Regions from separate parts of the Streptomyces sp. JH34 genome, predicted to be linked through region 3. Evidence: riboswitches for the same ligand, from Rfam matches in the RefSeq annotation. Region 3 holds a riboswitch; each other region holds the start of a gene.
The links. Region 3 has a riboswitch for cobalamin ahead of LWJ43_RS30915 (ABC transporter substrate-binding protein). Riboswitches for the same ligand answer to the same signal wherever they lie in the genome.
Positions count from the first base shown of each region.

Region 1 (7,221 bases), 6.3 Mb from region 3:
TGCCACGACGGAACGCGGCGGGGCCTCGGGGGCGGGACCCGTCGCGGAACGATGCCGGTCGCGGTGGCGCAGAAGGCCGTTCGGTTCACTTCCGCGATCAGCTGTGCCACAGGTGCCGTGGGCGACATGTGTCTCTCCGGCGGCGGCGACCGGAAGGCCGTCGGCCCGAATTCCCGGAGCGGCCGGGTGTGTGTCCGCGGAAGCTGTTCCGGAGTACGGGGCCAATAGGAAGCTCATCAGGAACGCGAGTACGAACCGCACTGCCGCTACGCGCACCCGTCACCTCCTGCTGGACTTCACTGTTCCTCAAAGACGCTAACAGGCCGGAGTGCTTATCGAGTTAATCCCATGTGAAGAGTCCGAAAGTCGATGCCGAACGAGCTGAATCAGTTGCTGACCCCCTGTGGCCTGGGGATGTGCCTCACGTTCGGTTCTCACTATTTGAGATCATCCGGGACTGGGTGGCTATTGCATATGCCGGTTGCGGACGACGGTCATATTCGTACATCGGTTCGGCTCGTCGACGGGAGTTAACCCGGTGGAAAGGTGTCCGAGGTTTAGCCGATCGGGCCGCTCGCGGGTATCGCTCAGGTATCCCGGTCCTCGTGAGTCCCAGGGGGTCGCCTTTCGAGGCGAACGGCACTTCCTTCGCCGAACCGTACGTACTGTGCGAACCGCCCGCGCGCGACCTGAAGGCCGCCGGCCTGTGCCCGGCTCGCGTCGCGGTGCGGGGAGCCCGCGCCGGCAGGGCCGGAGCGGGCTCCCGGACTTCCGGCGAAAAGGCCGTCAGCGGTGCCGGCCGTCGGCCCCCTCGGCGGTGACCGGCGCGGCGAAGTCCGCAGCGAGCTGCTCGGCGGTGCGCGGGCCGGCAGCCGAAGCCCCCAACAGGCCATGCGCACGCAGTAGTTCAGCGGTCGCCACACCCCATGGCAGACGCAGCCCCGACTCCCGCAGGAGATCCGTGCGCGCCAGCATCGCGGGCGCGGGCCCGGCCCGGACGCCGGCCGGGGAGAGGAGCGCGGCGTCGTCGGCCCAGCGCAGGGCGAGATCGACGTCGTGGGTGGCCATCATGACGGTGGTCCCGCCCGAGCGGAGGGCGTCGAGCGTGTCGAGAAGTCGCTCCTGACCGTCCGGATCGAGCCCCGCGGTCGGCTCGTCGAGGATCAGCACGCGGGGCCGCATGGCGACCGCACCCGCGATGGCGGTCCGCTTCCGCTGCCCGTAGGAGAGCAGATGGGTGGGCCGGTCCGCCAGAGCGGTGATGTCGAGGGCGGCGAGTGCCTCGTCCACCCGGGCGCGTACCTCGGCGTCGGGCAGACCGAGGTTCAGCGGTCCGAACGACACGTCCTGGGAGACGGACGCGGCGAACAACTGGTCGTCCGGATCCTGCACCACCAGCTGGACGGTGGTGCGCAGCCGGGTCAGCCCCTTCCGGTCGTAGGTGACGGGACGGCCCTCGACCGTCAACCGCCCCTCACGGGGACGCAGTCCGCCACTGAGGAGGCGCATCAGTGTGGTCTTCCCGCTGCCGTTGCGGCCGAGGAGGGCGAGCGCACGCCCTTCACGTGCCTCGAAGTCGAGGCCGCTGAGCACGGCGGGACCGTCCTCGTACGCGAAGGACGCGCCCCGCAGGGCGAGCAGCACGGATTCGCTCATGACAGCGGCCTTTCCAGGGCGAAGGTCAGGACGGTGAGGGCCGCGAGCAGGAGGACGCTCAGCGCCACGAACCGGACGGAGACGCGGGCCTCGGGCACCAGGACGCGCAGGGTCCCGTCGTAACCGCGCCCCGCAAGCCCCGTCTGGAGCCGAGCCGCACGGTCGAACGCCCTGACGAACGCGGTCGCTCCGAGCCCCGCCAGGGAGCGCCAGGTCGCGGCCCGGGTGGTGTGGCCGAGCCGGGCCGCCTGCGCCTCCCGGATCCGGCGCACCGAATCGAGGAGGAGGAAGCTCATGCGGTACGTCACCAGGGCGACGTCCACCACCGGCGCGGGCACCCCCGCCCCGACCAGGCGGGGCAACAGATCGGACATCGGGGTGGTGAAGGCGAACAGCAGGACCCCGAGGGACGCGGCTGAGGTACGGAGCAGCAGCTCACCTGCGCGTACGGGCCCACCGGGGTCGAGAGCGAGCAACCCGTCCGGCCCGCCGACCCGTACGAGGAGCGTGGCGGCCCCGGTGACGCAGAAACCCAGAGGAACCCGGTACGCCCGCCACAGGTGACGGGCGGTCACGCCCGCCGGCCCCAGCAGCACGGCCAGAGCGGTGACGAGGACCAGGGCGGCCCCGGGCCAGGGCGGCAGCGAGACGGCCAGCACCGTGAACCCAAGACCGAGTGAGGCCTTGTCCAGGGGATGGCGGCGGCGCCAGCGACTGCTGTGCGCCGCCGCGTCGATCGGCAGCATGTTCGCTCAGGTCCTCCGGGCCGTCGACTCCCCGGCACCGCCCCCGGTGCCACCTCTCTCCTGCTCCGCCGTCGCGCGGAGTTCGCCCTGACGTCGCCCGCGCCGCAGGCCGAAGTAGTAGGCGAGGACGCCGGCGCCGAGCGCGGCCTGAAGGGCGAACAGGGCCGACTCGATCTCGCCGGACGGCGGTTCGTACAGCGGCGAGAACCAGGGTTCGTAATCGGGATCGATCTCGGTGATCGCCGTCTCGGCCTGGGCGTCGGCGCCCGTGAACGGTTCCTCCTCGCCGTCGCCGAGCCCCAGGGCCAGCGGCAGGACGGCCAGCGCGGCCACCACGGTCAGGAGAAGAGCGTTGATCTTCGTGTCCTTGTTCATCGGGCCACCGCCTCGGTCTCGGCCTTCTCCGTGCGGGCCCGCCTACCGGCGAGGAACACGCCGAGCCGGGTCAGGTCTCCCTTGCTGGACTGCACGAGAAGCCGCATCACCAGCACGGTCAGGAGCCCCTCACTCACGGCGAGCGGGATCTGGGTGACCGCGAAGATGGAGCCGAACTTGCCGAGCGCGCCGAGGACCCCGCTGCTCGGGTCCGGGAAGGCGAGTGCCAACTGCACGCTGGTGACGCAGTAGGTGGACAGGTCGGCGACGAACGCGCCGGAGAACACCGCCACCATCACCGGCACGTCGTACCGGCGCAGCAGTCTGAAGACCGCGTATCCGGCCCAGGGGCCGACGATCGCCATCGAGAAGACGTTGGCTCCGAGCGTGGTCAGACCGCCGTGGGCCAGCAACAGGGCCTGGAACAGCAGGGTGATCGTGCCCAGGACCGCCATGATCGGCGGACGGAACAGGATGGCCCCGAGTCCCGTACCCGTGGGATGGGAGCAACTTCCCGTCACCGAAGGGATCTTCAATGCGGAGAGAACGAACGTGAAGGCCCCGGAGGCCCCCAGGAGCAGCGTGCTCTCAGGGTTGTCCCTGACCTCACGCGTGAGTGACCGGACTCCGTGGACGACGAACGGCGCGGACGCGACACCCCAGGCGATCGCGTGCGCCGGAGGCAGAAAACCCTCGGCGATGTGCATGACTCAGCAGACCCTCTCCAGCACCTCGTGGATGGTTGAAGTGCCTTGGCCGGTCTCCTGGCTTACGGGTGACACCGCCCGAACTCCGCCTTCCCGGGTCACAAGGACCCAGTGGCTGCCCGTGAGGGCCGGAGCCGGACTTCCCGATCACAGTGGCGAGGGCCGCACCGGCATCACACCGGATTTCCCGTTCACCAAGGCGTGGCGACAGTAGTCCCACGTGGGTGAACATGACAAGCGGGCCCGCTCGCGGTTGCCGGCCTCAGCCCTCGTCGTCCCTGAGCCCTTCCTCCACGACGCCCCTCTCCTCGTCATGCCGGTACGGCACGATCTGGACCGGACACCGGGAGTGGTGCAGGAGGGCGTGCACGACGTGGCCCAGTCCCAGTACGGAGGCGCCGCGCCGCTCATGGCTTCCCATGACCAGGAGACCCGCGTGCCGGCTGGCGTCGACGAGCGCGGACGCCGCGGAGCGGGCCGCGACCACCTCGGTGCGTACGGCGAGACCGGGCGCGCTCTCATGGATCCGGGACGCCAGGTCGGCCAGGAGCCGCTCGTCGGGGTCCGCGGACCCCCCGGCCTCGTCCCGCGCCGTCCCACCGAAGCGTGCGAGCAGGCCGCGCACGCTCACGAGCCGGAGGGGGCTGTTGCGGGCCTGTGCCTCCTGTCCGGCACGGACCAGCCACCGGGCGTCGTGCTCGTCCCGCACGGCGGCCGTGACCGGAGCGTCCTCGCGCTCGAACTCCCCGCGGACGACCACGACGGGCGCGGGACTGCCGACGACGACCTCCAGGCCCGTCGAGCCCAGCAGCAGAGGACCGAATCCGCCGGACCCCCTGCTGCCGACGACGATCGTGCTGCCGGGCCTCACGGACGCGTGGAGAGCGGGAACCGGCTTCCTGCGGCTCAGCTTGACGTCGACGTCGAGTTCGGGGAACCGCTCGCGTATCTCCTCCGCCGCCGTCGTCAGGACGGCGTTGCCGTTGTCCCGCAGATGTTCGGACGTCTCGAACGACGCGAACCGGTCCAGGCGGTCGAGGTCGGCGGCGTGCACGAGCAGCAGACGTCGACGATGCCTCGCGGCGTCCGCCGCGCCCCAGAGCATGGCGGTCCTGGCGTGTTCCGAGCCGTCCACACCCACGACCGTCCTCGGATTCTGCGTGGCATCGGACGGGCGGGTAGCCATGGCTGCTCCTGACGCTGTTCCTTGTCCGCCTCTTCCATGCTGTCACCGCGGTACGGTGTGCGGCCAGCGCACGCACGGGCCACCAGGGCGTTTTCGCGGGGACGGAGGCGGCGGAGCGGCCTCCTGGCTTCCGGGGGGCAGGCTTTCCCGGGTCAGCCCGGTTCCGGAGCGTCGACGACGGTCCCGTCCTCGTCGAGCGTGTGGGTGTCCCAGTACACGTCCCACTTGTCGTCGACCTGCTGCGGCACCTTGCCCTCCGGATACCGCGCGAATCCCGAGGACGGCTCCTCCGCGTCCGGGACACAGGCGGAGCCGGTTCCGCCCACGGACAGGACGGGGTATTCACCGTCGCTGCACATGTCCTCCCGGTACTCGACGCCGGCACAGCCCGCGAGTGCTGTCACCGCGACCAGGCCGGTTATGAGTCAGCCCTGACGCCGGACCGGGGCCGAACAGCCCTTTCCGATATGCCTTCTGGGCGGGTGCCCACAAGACCGGTACGCTGCCGTGGATGGCCTGTGCCGTCGTCGATGCGGGGGGTCGCACATGTCGAACACCGTTGTCCTGCTCCTCTCCTTCGGCCCGCTCGCCCTGGTCCTGGCGATGATCGCCGCGCACGGGTCGCGCGAGAGCAAGGACGCCTACTCCGGGGAGGTCACCGGCCGGGGGGTGAGCAGTTCGACCGGTACCTACGGCCCGACGGGCCGCTACATGATGCACATCCGCACCGACGAGGGGCGGGAGCTCAGCATCGAGGTGAACGGCCGGACGTACCGGTCGCTCGCCGTCGGCGACCGGGTGGTCAAGGAGTGGGGTAGGCGCTGGCCGGAGCGGTCGGAGCGGTCGGAGCGGTCGGAGTAACGGAGCGAACAGCTCTGCCGCACCGTCCGGCACGCCTTTGCCACCTACGCGCTCCACACCCGCCCCGGCGGCCCCGAGGGAGCTGCCGTCGGACGAAGCCGGGCGGTGCGGGCTCAGTCGTAGCCCTGCGACTTGACGCGGATGCCGCCCGCCTGGGCCTGACCGGCCTGCGGGGCGTGTGCGGGCTCCTCCGCCGCCGCCTCGGGTTCCGGTGCCGCGTCGAGAATCGCGTGGGCCTCGTTGAGGAGGGCCGCCAGGTCACGCACCAGCCCCAGTTGCAGTGCGCGCCAGGCGTCGGCGTCGCTCTCCAGCGGGGCGAAGCTGCCCGTGTGCTTGTGGATGATGCCTCCCGCGACACGGTTCCGCTCCGCCCGCTCCTCCATGTCACGGTCGTGATGGTAGAAGTTGCGCAGTTCGTGCAGTTGGGACATGCGGCCGTCCCAGAAGGCCGCCGCGAGCTGAGGGAGATCCAGTACCTTCGCCGGATCCTTCCTCGGAATGCGCAGGGGGGCGTGCAGGCGCTCGTTGAAGACCTGGTAGGCCACGGACAGCCAGGCCGTGAAGTCCGCGCGGTCGACGCACTGTCGGCGCAGGCGGGCGAAGTCGTCGGGCGGTGAGGAGCGGAGCAGCTGGTAGCCGAGGCGGGCCCGTGACGCCTCGCAGACCCTGCTGTAGGCGACCAGGGTGTCCTCGGCAGCCGCTTCCCAGGTGCGGCGTTGCCGGGGATCGGTCGCGACTCGGGGCTGGGGTTCCGCGGCCAGCCGCTCGGGCGTCAGCTGAAAGGCGGGCAGGCGCGGACGGGCCGGGCGCCCCACGGCCCGTACGACTCCGCTCCCCAGCTCGGCGAAGTACTTCTCCAGGACGTCCAGGCCGCCGATGCGCTGCCGGTCGCCGCCGGCGACGGTCACCAGGTCGACCAGCATCCGGTGGTTGGGCACCATGCTCTCGTGGGCCTGCGGAGTCCAGTCGGGACGGTGCCGCTGTGCCTGCCACCAACGGTCGAACAGGGCCTCGTCGCTGATCCCGACCGCGTGCAGACGAATGCCGAGGCCCGCGTGCAGGTCCTCCATGAGCGACACCGGGTCCTGGGTGCCGGAGACGGTTTCGCCGCTGCGGTCGTCGGGGATCGGCGCGTAGTGCGCGCCGTCGCTGACCAGGACGACGAGGCGCTCGTTGCCGGGTACGCCGTAGCGGTGGAGGACGGTCACGGGATACGAGGAACTGCTGCGGCGCACCGATGTGGACGCCGTGTACATCCCGCTGCCCGCCGCGCTGCGGGCCCCATGGATCGCGCGCGCTCTGGAAGCCGGAAAACATGTCCTCGGGGAGAAGCCGCTCACCACGACCGCCGCCGACGCCCGGGACCTCGTCGCCCTCGGCGGACGACGGGGACTGCTGCTGATGGAGAGCTTCATGTTCCTCCACCACTCCGTCCACCGGAGCGTCACCGAGCTCGTCGCCGCCGGACGCATCGGCGAACCGCGTTCCTTCGCAGCCGAGTTCACCATCCCGCCGCTTCCCGCGGACGACATCCGCAACCGTCCCGGCCTCGGCGGCGGTGCACTGCTCGACCTGGGCGTCTACACCGTCCGGGCGGCGCAGTACTTCTGCGGCCCGGGCCTGTCCGTGGTGGGCGCCGTGCTCATGAGCGACGCGCCCGCAACCGGTACCCCCTTGGCCACCGGTCCGG
Region 1 is NZ_JAJSOO010000001.1:556,808-564,028, reverse strand. Features, by position in the region: gene LWJ43_RS02735 (hypothetical protein) at 1-6, opposite strand, end outside; gene LWJ43_RS02730 (energy-coupling factor ABC transporter ATP-binding protein) at 787-1,656, opposite strand; gene cbiQ (cobalt ECF transporter T component CbiQ) at 1,653-2,402, opposite strand; gene LWJ43_RS02720 (energy-coupling factor ABC transporter substrate-binding protein) at 2,409-2,777, opposite strand; gene LWJ43_RS02715 (energy-coupling factor ABC transporter permease) at 2,774-3,484, opposite strand; cobalamin riboswitch at 3,515-3,698, opposite strand; gene LWJ43_RS02710 (universal stress protein) at 3,747-4,670, opposite strand; gene LWJ43_RS02705 (SCO0607 family lipoprotein) at 4,823-5,083, opposite strand; gene LWJ43_RS02700 (DUF7489 domain-containing protein) at 5,217-5,531, shown strand; gene LWJ43_RS02695 (hypothetical protein) at 5,645-6,739, opposite strand; gene LWJ43_RS02690 (Gfo/Idh/MocA family protein) at 6,780-7,221, shown strand, end outside.
Region 1: it holds a riboswitch for cobalamin, as region 3 does, so the genes downstream of both, LWJ43_RS02715 (energy-coupling factor ABC transporter permease) here and LWJ43_RS30915 (ABC transporter substrate-binding protein) in region 3, are expected to answer to the same signal.

Region 2 (7,221 bases), 3.4 Mb from region 3:
GGCGACGGCGAAGTACGGCACGGAGTCCGCGTCGGTGTCGGCGAGGTCGCCGGTCCGTTCGCCGGCCATGGTGGCGCGCTCGACGTACCGCGCCTCGGGGAGCCGCCCCGACGCCTCGAACGCGCGGCGCACGGCGGGGAACGTCCGGCCCAGCTTCATCACCACGGCGGAGTCCGTGGCCGCCAGACGCGCGGTCAGTTCCTCCTCCGGCAGGGTGCCGGGAAGGATCGTCAGCACCTCCTCGGCCTCGACGAGCGGCGTGCCGAGACGGGCGGCGGCGGCGCTGACCGAAGTGACGCCCGGGATGACCTCGGTGTCGTAACGGTCCGCGAGCCGCTTGTGCATGTGCTGGTACGAGCCGTAGAAGAGCGGGTCGCCCTCGGCCAGCACGGCGACGGTGCGTCCCGCGTCGAGGTGGACCGCGAGGCGGGCCGCGGCCTCGGCGTAGAACTCGTCCAGCGCGCCGCGGTAGCCGCCGGGGTGGTCCGTGGCCTCCGTCGTGACGGGGTAGACCAGCGCCTCCTCGATGTGGTCGGCGCGGATGTACTGCGCCGCGATCGAGCGGGCGATGGAACGGCCGTGCCGGGCGGAGTGGTACGCGACGACATCGGCCTCGCCGATGATCTGCACCGCCCGCACCGTCATCAGGGCCGGGTCGCCGGGGCCGAGCCCGACGCCGTACAGCCGGCCCGTGCCGCCTGCGCGCTGCTGCTCGGGCACGCTCACTCCTCCTCGCTGGCGATCGCGTTGAGGGCGGCGGCGGCTATGGCGCTGCCCCCACGCCTGCCCCGTACGACGAGGTGCTCCAGCCCGGACGGGTGGGAGGCCAGGGCCTCCTTGGACTCGGCGGCCCCGATGAAACCGACGGGCACTCCGATGACGGCGGCGGGGCGCGGGGCGCCCTCCTCGATCATCTCCAGCAGCCGGAAGAGGGCGGTGGGCGCGTTGCCGACGGCGACGACCGCGCCCTCCATCCGGTCCCGCCACAGCTCCAGGGCGGCCGCGCTGCGGGTGGTGCCCAGCTCTGCGGCCAGCCCGGGGACGGCCGGGTCGGAGAGGGTGCAGATCACCTCGTTGTCCGCGGGCAGCCGCTTGCGGGTGACGCCGCTGGCGACCATGGCCACGTCGCACAGGATCGGTGCGCCGGAGCGCAGGGCCGCGCGGGCGTCGGCCACCACGTTCGGCGAGAAGGCGAGATCGCGTACGAGGTCGACCATGCCGCAGGCGTGGATCATGCGGACGGCGACCTGGCTCACGTCGGCGGGCAGCCCTGCCAGATCCGCCTCCGCGCGGATGGTGGCGAAGGACTGGCGGTAGATCGCCGGTCCGTCCTTCTCGTACTGGTGCACAGTGCTGTCGCTTTCTTCGTCTTCCCCGCCGAACAGGTCGGAGAGGGGGCCGGACAGGGGGTCATGCGTGGTGGTCAGGTGCGTGCGCCCCGGGCCGTCGCCACGGCCGCTGCCAGCGCCGCCGGGTCGTCCCGTACCGTCGCCGTCGCGGTGGCCAGGTCCCCCCGGACGTGGGAGATCCGGTGTCCGCCCGGGGTGGCGACCACGTCGATCCACTCCCCGTGCGGATGGCCGCAGCGGCGTTCGCACCCGGACCAGTACACAGGGAGCCGTCCGGCAGGTCCGACGGCGGCCCCCGCCTCGGTCCGCACGTCGGCCAGCGATTTCGCGCAGCCGGGCCGGCCGATGCAGGCGCCTACCCCGGCCCACGGGGAGCCGGGCCCGGTGATCAGGCCGGCGTCGGCGAGGCGGGCCGACATGCTGTCCGCCCGGCCGGGGCCGATGCCGGTGACGACGATTCCGCGCCACGGGGTGAGGCGCAGTTCCCCGGCGCCCGACAGCAGCCGCCACTGGGCCGGTACCAGCCGGCCCAGCGGCACACCGACGGACAGGGCGGCCTCGCGGTGGCTGCCCGGAACCGGCCCGTGGGCCGGGGGCAGGGCTTCGAGGGGGCGGGGTCGGCGGCCCGTCGTGACGGTGGTCCCCGTCCGCCGCAGCCGGCGGAGGACCTCGGCGGGCAGCGCGGCGGCGGCTGCGTCCGGCAGGTCCTTCACCCGCCAGGCGCCGGTCTCCCGGGCGGAGTCGAGGAAGGCCTCGGCGGCGGTCAGCGCGGCGCGGGGGCCCTCGGCGGCGGGGAGGCGGAGTACCTCGTCGACGTGCCCGACGCGCAGCAGGGCGTCGCCGTCGTCCTGGCCCAGCAGGGTGAGGTCGGCTCCGAGGGCGTCCACATCGCCGCGGCCGTCGTCGAGGGCGAACAGGAAACGTCCGGAGAGCGCCGTCGCGCCCGCGCTTCCGCACAGCAGACGGTCGAGGCCGGTCAGCCACGGTCCGACGTCGACGGACCCGAGGCCGTCGAGCCCGGAGAGCGGGGACGCGACGACGTTGCGCACGCGTTCATGACGTTCGGAGGGGAGCAGTCCGGCCTCGTGCAGAAGCCCGGCCAGCTCGGCACCGCAGTCCGGCGCGAGCCCGCGCAGCTGCACGTTTCCGCGGGAGGTGAGATGCAGCTCACCGTCACCGAGGCGCTCGGCGGCCTGTCCCAGCGCATCTGCCTGGCGGGGCGTCAGCACCCCGCCGGGTATGCGGATCCGCGCCAGCGCACCGTCGTCCGCCCGGTGCAGACGCAGCGCGCCGGGGCAGGCGTCACCGCTGCTCCGGGCACACGCGTCGCCCGGAGAACGGGGCGGAAGGGGGGAGGCGGACATGGCGGCGAGCATACCGACCGTGACCGTGACGCACCCCTACGGTCACTGTGACCTACGGGACACCGGCCCCCTGTCCGGGGCCCGGGCGGGGGCCGTCTGGTCAGGACCCCCCTCCTCCCGCCTACTATGCCTAGCGGCGGTCCGTTCGGTCCGCCATCGCCGTACGGCGACTTGGGAGGAAGCCCGGTGAGATTCCGGCGCGGTCCCGCCACTGTGAGCCCGGCCCACCGGCCGTGCGAGTCAGGAACTCCCTTTCCCAGGCTCTCGGTCCCGCCCGAGCAGCTGATCCGACACTGCCCGGGGCGTGGACACCCCGAGGAGGGCTGACGCCGCATGATCCTGCTCCTGTCGACGTCCGACACCGACCTGCTGAGCGCCCGTGCCGCGCAGGGACCGGTCAGCTACCGCTACGCCAACCCCTCCCGGCTCGCCCTCGACGACCTCCCGCAGCTGCTGGAGGAGGCCGACCTCGTCGTCGTACGCCTCCTCGGCGGTGTCCGTGCCTGGCAGGAGGGGCTGGACCAGGTGCTGGCCACCGGCAGGCCCGTCGTCGTGCTGACAGGTGAACAGGCCCCCGACGCCCAGCTGATGGCCGCGTCGACCGTGCCCATCGGCATCGCGGCGGAGGCGCATGCCTACCTCGCGCACGGCGGACCCGCCAACCTGGAGCAGCTGGCCCGCTTCCTCTCCGACACCGTGCTGCTCACCGGCCACGGCTTCGAGCCGCCCGCCCCGGCCCCCGCGTGGGGCCCGCTGGAGCGGACCGCCCGTGACGTCACCGGCCCGACCGTCGCGGTGCTCTACTACCGCGCCCACCACATGAGCGGGAACACCGCGTTCATCGAGGCGCTCTGCGCGGCCGTGGAGGACGCGGGCGCCCGCCCCCTCCCGCTGTACGTCGCCTCGCTCCGGTCGCCCGAACCGGAACTCATCGACGAACTCCGTGCAGCGGACGCCATAGTGACCACCGTCCTCGCGGCCGGTGGCACCAAGCCCGCGACCGCGTCGGCCGGCGGGGACGACGAGTCCTGGGACGCGGGCGCCCTCACCGGCCTCGACGTCCCGGTCCTCCAGGCGCTCTGCCTCACCAGCCCGCGTGCCGCCTGGGAGGAGAACGACGAGGGTGTCTCCCCGCTCGACGCGGCCACCCAGATCGCGGTGCCGGAGTTCGACGGGCGTCTGATCACCGTGCCGTTCTCCTTCAAGGAGATCGACGAGGACGGTCTGCCCGCGTACGTCGCCGACACCGAGCGCGCCGCCAGGGTCGCCGGGATCGCCGTACGCCACGCGCGGCTCCGCCACATCCCGGCGGCCGAGAAGCGGATCGCGCTGGTCCTGTCGGCCTACCCGACCAAGCACTCCCGCATCGGCAACGCGGTCGGCCTCGACACCCCCGCCAGCGCCGTCGCCCTGCTGCGCAGGCTCCGCGAGGAGGGCTACGACTTCGGCCCCGAGGAGGAGATCCCCGGCCTGGTCTCCGGCGACGGCGACGAGCTGATCTACGCGCTCATCGAGGCCGGCGGCCACGACCAGGAGTGGCTCACCGAGGAGCAGCTGGCCCGCAACCCGGTCAGGATCCCCGCGGCCGACTACCGCCGCTGGTTCGCCACGCTGCCCGCCGAACTGCGCGAGGCCGTGGAGGAGCACTGGGGCCCGGCGCCCGGCGAGATGTTCGTCGACCGGTCCCGCAACCCCGAGGGCGACATCGTGCTCGCGGCCCTGCGCCGCGGCAACCTGCTCATCCTCATCCAGCCGCCGCGCGGCTTCGGCGAGAACCCGATCGCGATCTACCACGACCCTGACCTGCCGCCCTCGCACCACTACCTGGCCGCGTACCGCTGGATCGCCGCGTCCGCCGACGACAACGGCTTCGGCGCGGACGCGATGATCCACCTCGGCAAGCACGGCAATCTGGAGTGGCTGCCCGGCAAGAACGCAGGCCTCTCCGCAGCCTGCGGCCCCGACGCCGCACTGGGGGACCTGCCGCTGGTCTACCCGTTCCTGGTGAACGACCCGGGCGAGGGCACCCAGGCCAAGCGCCGGGTGCACGCCACCCTCGTGGACCACCTCGTGCCGCCGATGGCCCGCGCCGACAGCTACGGCGACATCGCCCGCCTCGAACAACTCCTGGACGAGCACGCCCAGATCGCCGCGATGGACCCGGCGAAGCTCCCGGCGGTACGCGCCCAGATCTGGACCCTCATCCAGGCGGCGAAGCTCGACCACGACCTGGGCCTGGAGGACCGGCCCGAGGACGAGGGCTTCGACGAGTTCATCATGCATCTCGACGGCTGGCTCTGTGAGATCAAGGACGTCCAGATCCGCGACGGCCTGCACGTCCTGGGTAGTGCCCCGGCCGGCAAGGACCGCGTCAACCTGGTCCTCGCGGTCCTGCGCGCCCGGCAGATCTGGGGCGGCACGGCCTCGCTGCCGGGCCTGCGCGAGGCACTTGGCCTGGACGAGTCGGCGGCGACCCGCACCGCGGCGGACGAGACCGAGGAGAAGGCCCGCGCGCTGGTCCAGGCGATGGACGACGCGGACTGGGACCCGGCGGCCGTCGCCGTGGTGGCCGCCGGGCACCCGCAGGCCGTCGCCGACATCCTCGACTTCGCCGCCCGCGAGGTCGTGCCCCGCCTCGCCGCGACGACGGACGAGCTGGACCACGCGGTCCACGCGCTGAACGGCGGCTTCGTTCCCGCCGGCCCGTCCGGCTCCCCGCTCCGCGGTCTGGTCAACGTCCTGCCGACCGGCCGTAACTTCTACTCCGTCGACCCGAAGGCCGTCCCGTCCCGCCTCGCCTGGGAGACCGGCCAGGCCCTCGCCGACTCGCTCCTGGAGCGCTACCGCGCGGACAACGGTGACTGGCCCACCTCGGTCGGCCTCTCGCTCTGGGGCACCAGCGCGATGCGCACGGCCGGTGACGACATCGCCGAGGCGTTCGCGCTGCTCGGCGTCCGCCCCGTCTGGGACGACGCCTCGCGACGCGTCACGGGTCTGGAGGCGATCCCGTACGAGGAACTGGGGCGCCCGCGCATCGACGTCACGCTGCGGATCTCCGGCTTCTTCCGCGACGCCTTCCCGCACACCATCGGCCTGCTCGACGACGCCGTACGCCTGGCGGCCTCGCTCGACGAGCCCGCCGAGCGGAACTTCGTACGCGCCCACACGCAGGCCGACCTCGCCGAACACGGCGACGAGCGGCGCGCCACCACCCGTATCTTCGGCTCGCGCCCGGGGACGTACGGGGCGGGGCTGCTCCAGCTCATCGACTCGCGCGACTGGCGGACGGACGCCGACCTCGCCGAGGTCTACACGGTGTGGGGCGGCTACGCCTACGGCCGTGAGCTGGACGGACGTCCGGCCCGCGACGAGATGGAGACCGCCTACAAGCGGATCGCGGTGGCGGCGAAGAACACCGACACCCGTGAGCACGACATCGCGGACTCGGACGACTACTTCCAGTACCACGGCGGCATGGTCGCGACCGTGCGCGCGCTGAAGGGCTCCGCTCCCGAGGCGTACATCGGGGACTCGACCCGCCCCGAGACGGTCCGTACGCGCACGCTGGTCGAGGAGACGTCCCGGGTCTTCCGCGCCCGGGTGGTCAACCCCAAGTGGATCGAGGCGATGCGCCGCCACGGCTACAAGGGCGCCTTCGAGCTGGCCGCGACGGTCGACTACCTCTTCGGTTACGACGCGACGACGGGCGTCGTCGCGGACTGGATGTACGACAAGCTGACCGAGACGTACGTCCTCGACCCCACGAACCGCGAATTCCTCCAGCAGGCCAACCCCTGGGCCCTCCACGGCATCGCCGAGCGCCTCCTGGAGGCGGAGTCCCGGGGGATGTGGGAGAAGCCCGACCCGTCGGTGCTCGAAGCGCTGCGCCAGGTGTTCCTGGAGACCGAGGGCGATCTCGAGGGCGAGGACTGAGCGGGGCGCGCGCCGGCCGGGGAGCACTCCGGTCGGCGCGCCGCCGCCCTGTCTTGCCGCCTCCCGGCAGCGGGTCCAAGCTTGTGGCATGGGTGACCGAGAGGGCCACGCGCCCATGAACTCTGTCCAGCAGGCGTTCCGCCTGTTGGACGTCGTCGCGGCGCACGAGGGGGGCGCGTCGGCGGAGCGACTGGCGCTGGAGGCCGAACTGCCTCTTGACGAGGCCCTTCGAGTGCTACGGGCCCTCACGAAGGACGGCTATCTCCGCAGGATCGAGGACGGCGGTTTCGTGCTGGGCGACGGCCTGGGCGCGGACCTGGGCGGCGACCACGCCGGGCTGGACCTCCTGAACCGGGTCCGCCCCGCCCTCGTCTCACTCCGGGACGACCTGTCGGCCGCCGCCTACCTCACCTTCTACGAGGAGGGCGAGATCAGGATCGCAGAGATCGTCGACGGCCCGCAGACGCCCCGGGTCGACCTCTGGGTGGGATTCGAGGACGCGGGGCACGCCACGGCGCTCGGCAAGTGCGTCCTGCGTGAGCTGGACGACGACGCCCGGGCCGAGTACCTCTCAC
Region 2 is NZ_JAJSOO010000001.1:3,513,931-3,521,151, reverse strand. Features, by position in the region: gene cobJ (precorrin-3B C(17)-methyltransferase) at 1-726, opposite strand, end outside; gene LWJ43_RS15615 (precorrin-8X methylmutase) at 723-1,349, opposite strand; gene cobG (precorrin-3B synthase) at 1,424-2,725, opposite strand; cobalamin riboswitch at 2,834-2,982, shown strand; gene cobN (cobaltochelatase subunit CobN) at 3,047-6,646, shown strand; gene LWJ43_RS15600 (IclR family transcriptional regulator) at 6,735-7,221, shown strand, end outside.
Region 2: it holds a riboswitch for cobalamin, as region 3 does, so the genes downstream of both, cobN (cobaltochelatase subunit CobN) here and LWJ43_RS30915 (ABC transporter substrate-binding protein) in region 3, are expected to answer to the same signal.

Region 3 (7,221 bases):
CGCCCGGGGTGCCTGTCCCGTGCTCGCCGGGTGTCATGCGCTTCTCCGGGTGCGGTGGAGGATCAGGACGAACACGGGCACACCGATGAGGGAGGTGACCACCCCGACCGGGACCTCCTGCGGGTCGAGGACGGTCCTGGCCAGCGTGTCGACCCAGACCAGGAACACGGCGCCGGCGAGCGCGGTCACCGGGAGCAGTCTCCGGTGCCCCGAACCGGTCAGCGCCCGGGCGGCGTGCGGCAGGACGAGGCCGACGAACCCGATCGCGCCCGCCGAGCTGACGAGGGCGGCGGTCAGCAGGGCGGTCGCGCAGAGCAGCACGATCCGGGTGCGGGCCACGTGCACGCCGAGGGCGGCCGCGGCGTCCTGGCCGAAGGCGAAGGCGTCGAGGGTACGGGCATGACCGAGGCAGATGACCAGGGTCACGGCCAGCACGGCGGAGCACGTCCACACGTCGGTCCAGCCGACCCCGCTCAGCGAGCCGAGCAGCCAGAAGAGCACTCCCCTGGTCTGTTCGGCGTCGGCGGCGGTCATCACGACGAACGAGGTGAGCGCGGAGAAGAGCTGCATGGCCGCGACCCCGGAGAGCACGACCCGGTCGGTGGATCCGCCGAGTGTGTGACTCAGCAGCAGCACGAGGGCGAACGAGCACAGGGCGCCGACGAAGGCGCCGCCCGAGACCGACACCGCTCCCCCGCCGACGCCCAGGACGACGACCACGACCGCCCCGGTGGACGCCCCCGAGGACACGCCGAGGACGAAGGGGTCGGCGAGCGGGTTGCGCAGCAGCGACTGCATCACGGTGCCGCACACCGCGAGCCCGGCCCCGCAGACCGCTGCGAGCAGGGTGCGGGGCATGCGCAGGTTCCAGATGATGCCGTCCCGTATCGGGGTCAGCCGCCCCTCACCCAGGCCGAGGTGCGAGCCCACCGCGGACCAGACGTCCGGGACGGAGACGCGGGCGGGGCCGATCGTGACGGCGACCGCCACGGACAGGAGAAGCAGGGCGATCCCGGCACTCCACAGGGCACCTTCGCGCAGGATCCGTGCCCCGGAGGGCGTCCGCGCCGGAGGGGACAGCCGCGTATCCGTGTCAGGGTCGGGTGCGGTCCCCGTCACCTCGCGAGTCCGAACGAGCGCAGCCCCGCCGCGACACGCTCGACGCCCTCCACGGTCCGGACGGTCGGGTTCATGGCCTGGCCGCTGAGCAGGACGTACCGCTTGTGCCGGACGGCGTCCAGATTCTTCGTGGCGGGGTTGGACTCCAGGAAGGCGATCTTCTTCTCGGCGCTCTCGGCCGTCTGCGACCTGCGGGTCAGGTCGCCGATCACCAGCACGTCCGGATCGCGGTCGGCGACGGTCTCCCAGTTGATCTGGGGCCATTCCTCGTGGGTGTCGTCGAAGACGTTCTTCGCGCCGAGCTCCTCGGTGATGATGCCGGGGGCTCCGCAGCAGCCCGCCAGATAGGGGGCCTCGGCGTTGGCGAACCAGTAGAGCAGGGTGGTGCCGGACGCGTCGACGTCCGCGGTCGCCTCCGCGATCCTTTCCTGGAGACTCCCGACCAGCTTCTCGCCCCGTTCCGGGACTCCGAACACCTCGGCCAGGTCACGCACTTCGCCGTAGACGCCGTCCATGGTCAGTGGTGCGGTGCGGGAGCCGTCGCTGCTGCCGGTGTTGTCCTTGCCCGCGCAGTCCGTGGGTGAGAGGTACGTCGGTACGCCCAGCTCCTCGAACTGGTCCCGGGACGCCACACCGCCCTTGCCTAGGGTGGACTCGAACGACGCGCTGACGAAGTCGGGTTCCTCGGCGAGGACCTTCTCGGAGGAGGGCCGGCTCTCCGCGATGCGGGGCACCCCGGCCTCGTCCTTCTCCAGCCCCTTCATCACCGGGTCCGTCCAGGTCGCGCTGCCGGCGAGCCGGTCGGCGAGGCCCAGGGAGAGCAGGATCTCCGTCGATCCCTGGTCGAGGGAGACGGCGTGCCGCGGCGGCGCGTCGACGGTCACCGTGCGACCGCAGTTCTCCAGCGTCACGGGGAAGCCGTCGGCGGAGCCCTCCCGCGCGGCGCCGTCGGACGCGCTCCCACCCCCGCCGCAGGAGGTCAGGAGGACAAGTGCGGTGATGAGCAGGGCGGTTCGGTATGCGGTGCTAGCTATGGGCGGCACAAGGTCCCTCGGCGTCTCTGGGCTCATGCGCGGAGCCCGGTACGGTGTTCCGCTCCCGGTGCGGAAGCGGGTGCCAGCAGGTCTTCGGACTCGGGTTCGTCCGGACGGAGCGCCTTCCCGGTGCACCCGAGGGTGTTCCAGTGGCAGTGGCCCCGCCCGTCCCCCTCACCGCTGCGCGTCAGTTCCGGATTCACACCGGATTCCCTGACTCCACGTGGAGTGTGACTGGCGTCTGCAAGCTATCACGCGGCGTGTCGCCGGACTTCGGGGCCGTCGCCGGTCGTCGGGCAGCCGCTCCCCTCCGTACCGGCGACGGCCGTCGGGCGGGTCAGCGCATGGGGTGAACCGATTCGCCGCCGCCGCTCTGCGTCTTCCCGCACCGACGGGCGAGCACGGACGTGGTGCCCCAGTAGGCCAGCAGCACGGCACGCAGACCCAGGATCTCCAGGCGCTCGCCGAGCCCGCCGCACATCACCTGCTCCTTGCGCGGGGCGCTCACCGGGCGTCCGTCGCGGCGGTGTTCCAGGGGCCCTCGGGGTCGTCGTAGGCGTCGGCGTAGCCGGGGCCGGCGATCGGCCAGTCGGCGAGCAGCGCCTCGGGCAGGGCGAAGGAGTCGGCGAGCTGAGGGGCGTGAGCGGCGACGGCCGTGATCAGTTCCTCGGCGTCCCGCGCCAGGGTCTCGGTCTGATCGCCGCTCAGGAGACCGGCGGCCATCAGGTCCCCGCTGTTGCGAGCCACCCACTCGACGGCGAACAGGCGCTCCAGTTCCCCCAGCCGGTCCTTCGCGGCCCCTTCGGGCAGAGCGGCGCGGGCCTCGGCGTACGCCTCGGCGGCCTGCCGGTACGCATAGGCCTCGACCCCGCGCAGCGCGGGGCCCGATGCGACGTTCCAGCGTCCGAGCGCGTCGGCGTCCGCCGCCCGCAGCACCCGCTCCCTGGCCCGGGCGAACCAGATGTCCTGGACCGAGGCGAGGAGTGCGCCGAGGAAGCGCGGGTCGGCGAGGTCGCCGGTGTGCGCGGCCCGGTCGTCCGCACGGCCGGGCCCGGCGGCGAAGAGCATGTCGGCGGCCGCCTTGGTGTACAGGGCGATGTTGTCGCCCTCCGCCGTGATGGCACCCTCCACTCCGGTGACGAGTTCGGTCATGCCGTTGTTCTCGAGGAGTGCCTGCGCGCCGCAGCGTTCACGGCTCTGGACGATGACGTCACGGGCCCGCCACGTGATCCACGCCTTGGCGACGTCGACGAGCGTCCCGGCCTCGGCCCGGCCCTCGTCGTCCGTGCAGGCCTCCCAGCGTTCCTGTGCCCTGCGGTACAGCAGGGTCATGGCGAAGACGGTGGCCATGGCCGAGGCGAGCGGCCCGTGGTGGGTCCGGTGGGCGTTGACCGGCACGGGCGGCGCGCCGCGGCTGCCGGAGATCAGCCGGTGGCCGCCGTAGCGCACGGCCACCGCGAGGGTCGCGCGGGCCGAGCCGGCCGCGCAGGCGCTCATGGAGATCCGGCCGGGGGTGACCCGCCCGATCGAGGTCAGGAAACGCCGGCGCCTGTCTCCCGGCTCCGTCCTGAACTCCCCCTGGACGTCGCCGTCCTCGCCGGAGCCCAGCAGGGCGTCCCGCGCCACGAACAGCCGGTCGAACGAGGTCAGGCAGTGGTCCACGGGGCTGCCCATGCGGGCGGGGAGCCGTCGCACCCGGACGCCCGGGAGCGCCTGTTCGTCGTCGGTGAGCGGCACGAGGAAGAGGCGCACCCCGTGGTCCGCGCCGTCGGCCACCAGTCGCGCCGCGACCAGACCGGTCTTGGCTCCGCCCGCGGGGCTGGTGTTGGGCATGAACTTCTGCGCGCCCGCGTTCGGGGTGTGCAGGACGAAGCCGTCCCGTTCGCGGTCGTACGTCGCGGTGGTCTCCATGGCCGCGGCGTTGTTGCCGTGTGCCACCTCCGTACAGAGGAAGGTGCCGATGCGCCGCATCGTCAGATAGTCCGACAGGTCGCGGCTGCCGACGCTCTCGTGATCGAGGAGGCTGCCGAGGAAGAGGTTGTAGTGGATGCCCGCCACGGTGGTCAGGGCGGGATCCACCGGACCGAGCCAGGCGTGCAGGGCGGCCAGCGCCCGGAGGTCGGCGGCGAGCCGTGCTCCGCTGTCGAGGGCGCTATTGAGGATCCGCAACCGTGCGTAGGCGAGTTCCAGCCGCTCCTCGGGCGTTCCGCCGGCGGGGCGGCGGAACGGTTCTGTGCTGATCAGCCGCTGCCAGAAGCCGTGCTCGCGGCGGAACTCCGGACCGAGGAGGACGCCGGTCAGCAGGTCGGTCGTGGACGGTGGGACGGTGTCGGTAAGGGTCACGGTCATAACGAAGTGAACGACCGGGGCACGGGCGAGGACACCCTGGGCCCGCGCCTACCGGTCAGGGCCGGACCCGCCCGCCAGGGCGGCGGCCAGCTCCTCCCGGTCGGGAGGCAGGGCCCCGGCCCGTGCGACGGTCACCGCGGCCGAGGCCACGGCACGGCGCAGCACGTCGCCCAGGAGGGTGGTGTCCAGGGAACGCAGTCCCGCGCGGCCCTCCGTTCCGAGCAGTCCGTGCGAGGCCAGCGCGTGCAGGGCGCCGGACATGAAGGCGTCGCCCGCTCCCACCGTGTCCGCGATCCGCACGGGCGGCGCGCCCGTGCTCACCGCCGAGCCCGGCAGGAACGCCGTGGCTCCCGCGGCCCCCCTGGTCACCAGGACGACCGCCGGACCGGAGCGCAGCCACCGCCCGGCCGTCTCCTCCGGCGACTCGTCCGGGTACAGCCACCGCAGGTCCTCGTCGCTGGCCTTGACGACGTCGCTCAGCGCCACGCAGCTTTCCGCCCGCCGCACCGCCCGGGCGTGGTCACCCATCAGCGCGGGCCGGACGTTGGGGTCGTAGCTGACGGTCGACCCGTCCCGGAGCGACCGGACGAGGTCCAGGACGGTGCCCGCGCCGGGGTCCAGGGCGGTGGCGAGGGACCCGGTGTGGACGTGGCGGGGAGGCTCACCGGCCCGCTCCACCGGGCCGAGCGTCCAGGTGATCTCGAATCCGTACGTGGCCCGGCCCGCGTCGTCGAGTCCGACCGTGGCGGTGGGCGTGGGCGCGCCGCTCCCGTCGGTCAGGACCCGCACACCGGCCGACTCCAGGTGGTCCTTGATCAGCCGCCCGTTTGGGTCGGGGCCGAGCTGGGTGATCAAGGTGGTCCGCCGGCCCAGCCTGGCCAGCCCGTACGCGACGTTCGCGGGGCTTCCACCGGGATGCGTCCGGTCCGGGGCGCCCGGCATCCGGACGATGTCGGCGACGCACTCGCCGATGACCAGCAGGGCGGGGCTGTCGGGCATGGGCGCGGGTCTCCTGGAGGCTCGGGCGGGGGTGCCCCGCCGGAGCACGGCCGGCGCGGGACACACTGCCCACCGATTGTGCCCCGGGCGCGGTGAGCGGCGGAGACCCGGGCTCAGGAGGCGCCCTTGCCCCCTTCGTCCCCGTACCGCCGCTCGAACTTCGCTACCCGGCCCTCGGTGTCCACGACCCGCGCCTTGCCGGTGAAGAACGGGTGGCTCTCGGCGGAGATCTCCACGTCGACGACCGGGTAGCTGTTGCCGTCGTCCCAGTCGATCGTCTGCTCGCTCGACGCGGTGGACCGGGTCAGGAAGGCGTACCCGGCGGAACGGTCACGGAAGACCACGGGACGGTACGACGGGTGCTTGTCCTGCTGCATCTGTGCTCCTGGAAGTACGGGGGATCTCGCGTCCCGGCTCCGGGCCAGCCTCGCCAAGGGCGGCGGCCCGCGCGATCCGGGGGCGTCCGTACGGAGCATGAAAGCGGCGTCCGTACGGAGCAGGGAGCCGCCGGCCCGGGTGCGGTGCTCAGCCGCCCGACTCCTCCACGGCGTCCGCCACGAGAGCGAGGAAGCGCGCGTGGGCCTGCGGACTGCACAGGGGTTCCGGGTTCCACGGCACGGTCCGCGCGCGACGCCGGGCCGGTTCCCAGGCCGGGGCGGCGACCTCGTCGAGCGGGATCGCGTTGGACCGGATGTCCGTCAGGACGATGCCGGGCTCCAGGGCCGCCGCGGCCTCCCAGTCGACGGTGGCCCAGTTGACGCCGGCTCCGCCGGGCGGGGACACCAGAGCGACGCCCAGTTCGGCCAGGACCCGCAGCTCGGGCCACATCTGGGGACGGGCGGCGTACGCCTGTTCCTGGCCGGCGGGAGAGAGGGCCAGGACCCTGGGGTTGGCGGAGGCGGCGCGGACGGCCGCACGGAGCCGTACACGGGCGGTGCGCAGCTCGTCCGCCGCGTCCGTGGCCGGCGCGCCCCCGAGCGAACGCGCGAGCTCGGCGAACCGCTCGGCGACCCGGTCGAGGGTGCGCGCCTGGCCCACGTCGACCGCGACGACCGGGACGCTCTCCTCCAGGCGTTCGGCGGTCTCCGGGTCCAGGCCGTAGAGCTGGCCGTGGCCGTAGCTGACGGCGACGACCAGGTCGGGCCCGCCGCGTAACAGCGTGTCCACGTCCAGGTCGTCGCCCGCGCCCCGGTAGTCCACGGAGTCCAGCGGGAGCGTGCCCGTCTTCGCCCGGTCGGGCTCCGCCCCGTCGTGGCCGGAGCCGAAGATCCCCTCCGGACGTATCCCGTAGTCCCACAGCGTCGCTCCCGCCTGGACGTACGCGAGCACCCTGGACGGCCTGCGGTCGGCGGCCGCCAGCCGGCCCCGGTCGTCCTCGAAGCTCCACGCGCGCTGCTCGGTCATGCCGCTCACCCCTCCGAACCGGCGGCCTGGGCCCTCTCCCCGGCTCGCCGTCCACTACCTGCCCAGCTCTCCCGTCCCACACCCTCCGTGGAGCGCCCCAGATAGGTGAGCGGCCCGGGGTCGGGCACGTCGATCACGTGGAACCCGAGGCGGTCGTAGAAGGCCCTGGCCGGGGTGTTCGCCGTCAGCATCGACAGATGGACGGCCCGGACGCCCTTGCGGTGCAGGGCGTCCAGGAACGCTCCCATCAGCTCCCTGCCGTGCCCCTTGCGCTGCCAGGGGGGCAGCAGGTCGATGTGCAGGTGCGCGGGGTGGT
Region 3 is NZ_JAJSOO010000001.1:6,883,094-6,890,314, reverse strand. Features, by position in the region: gene LWJ43_RS30925 (ABC transporter ATP-binding protein) at 1-37, opposite strand, end outside; gene LWJ43_RS30920 (FecCD family ABC transporter permease) at 34-1,119, opposite strand; gene LWJ43_RS30915 (ABC transporter substrate-binding protein) at 1,116-2,189, opposite strand; cobalamin riboswitch at 2,221-2,407, opposite strand; gene LWJ43_RS30910 (hypothetical protein) at 2,491-2,661, opposite strand; gene LWJ43_RS30905 (acyl-CoA dehydrogenase family protein) at 2,658-4,502, opposite strand; gene LWJ43_RS30900 (carbohydrate kinase family protein) at 4,551-5,501, opposite strand; gene LWJ43_RS30895 (type B 50S ribosomal protein L31) at 5,615-5,878, opposite strand; gene LWJ43_RS30890 (ABC transporter substrate-binding protein) at 6,027-6,905, opposite strand; gene LWJ43_RS30885 (GNAT family N-acetyltransferase) at 6,911-7,221, opposite strand, start outside.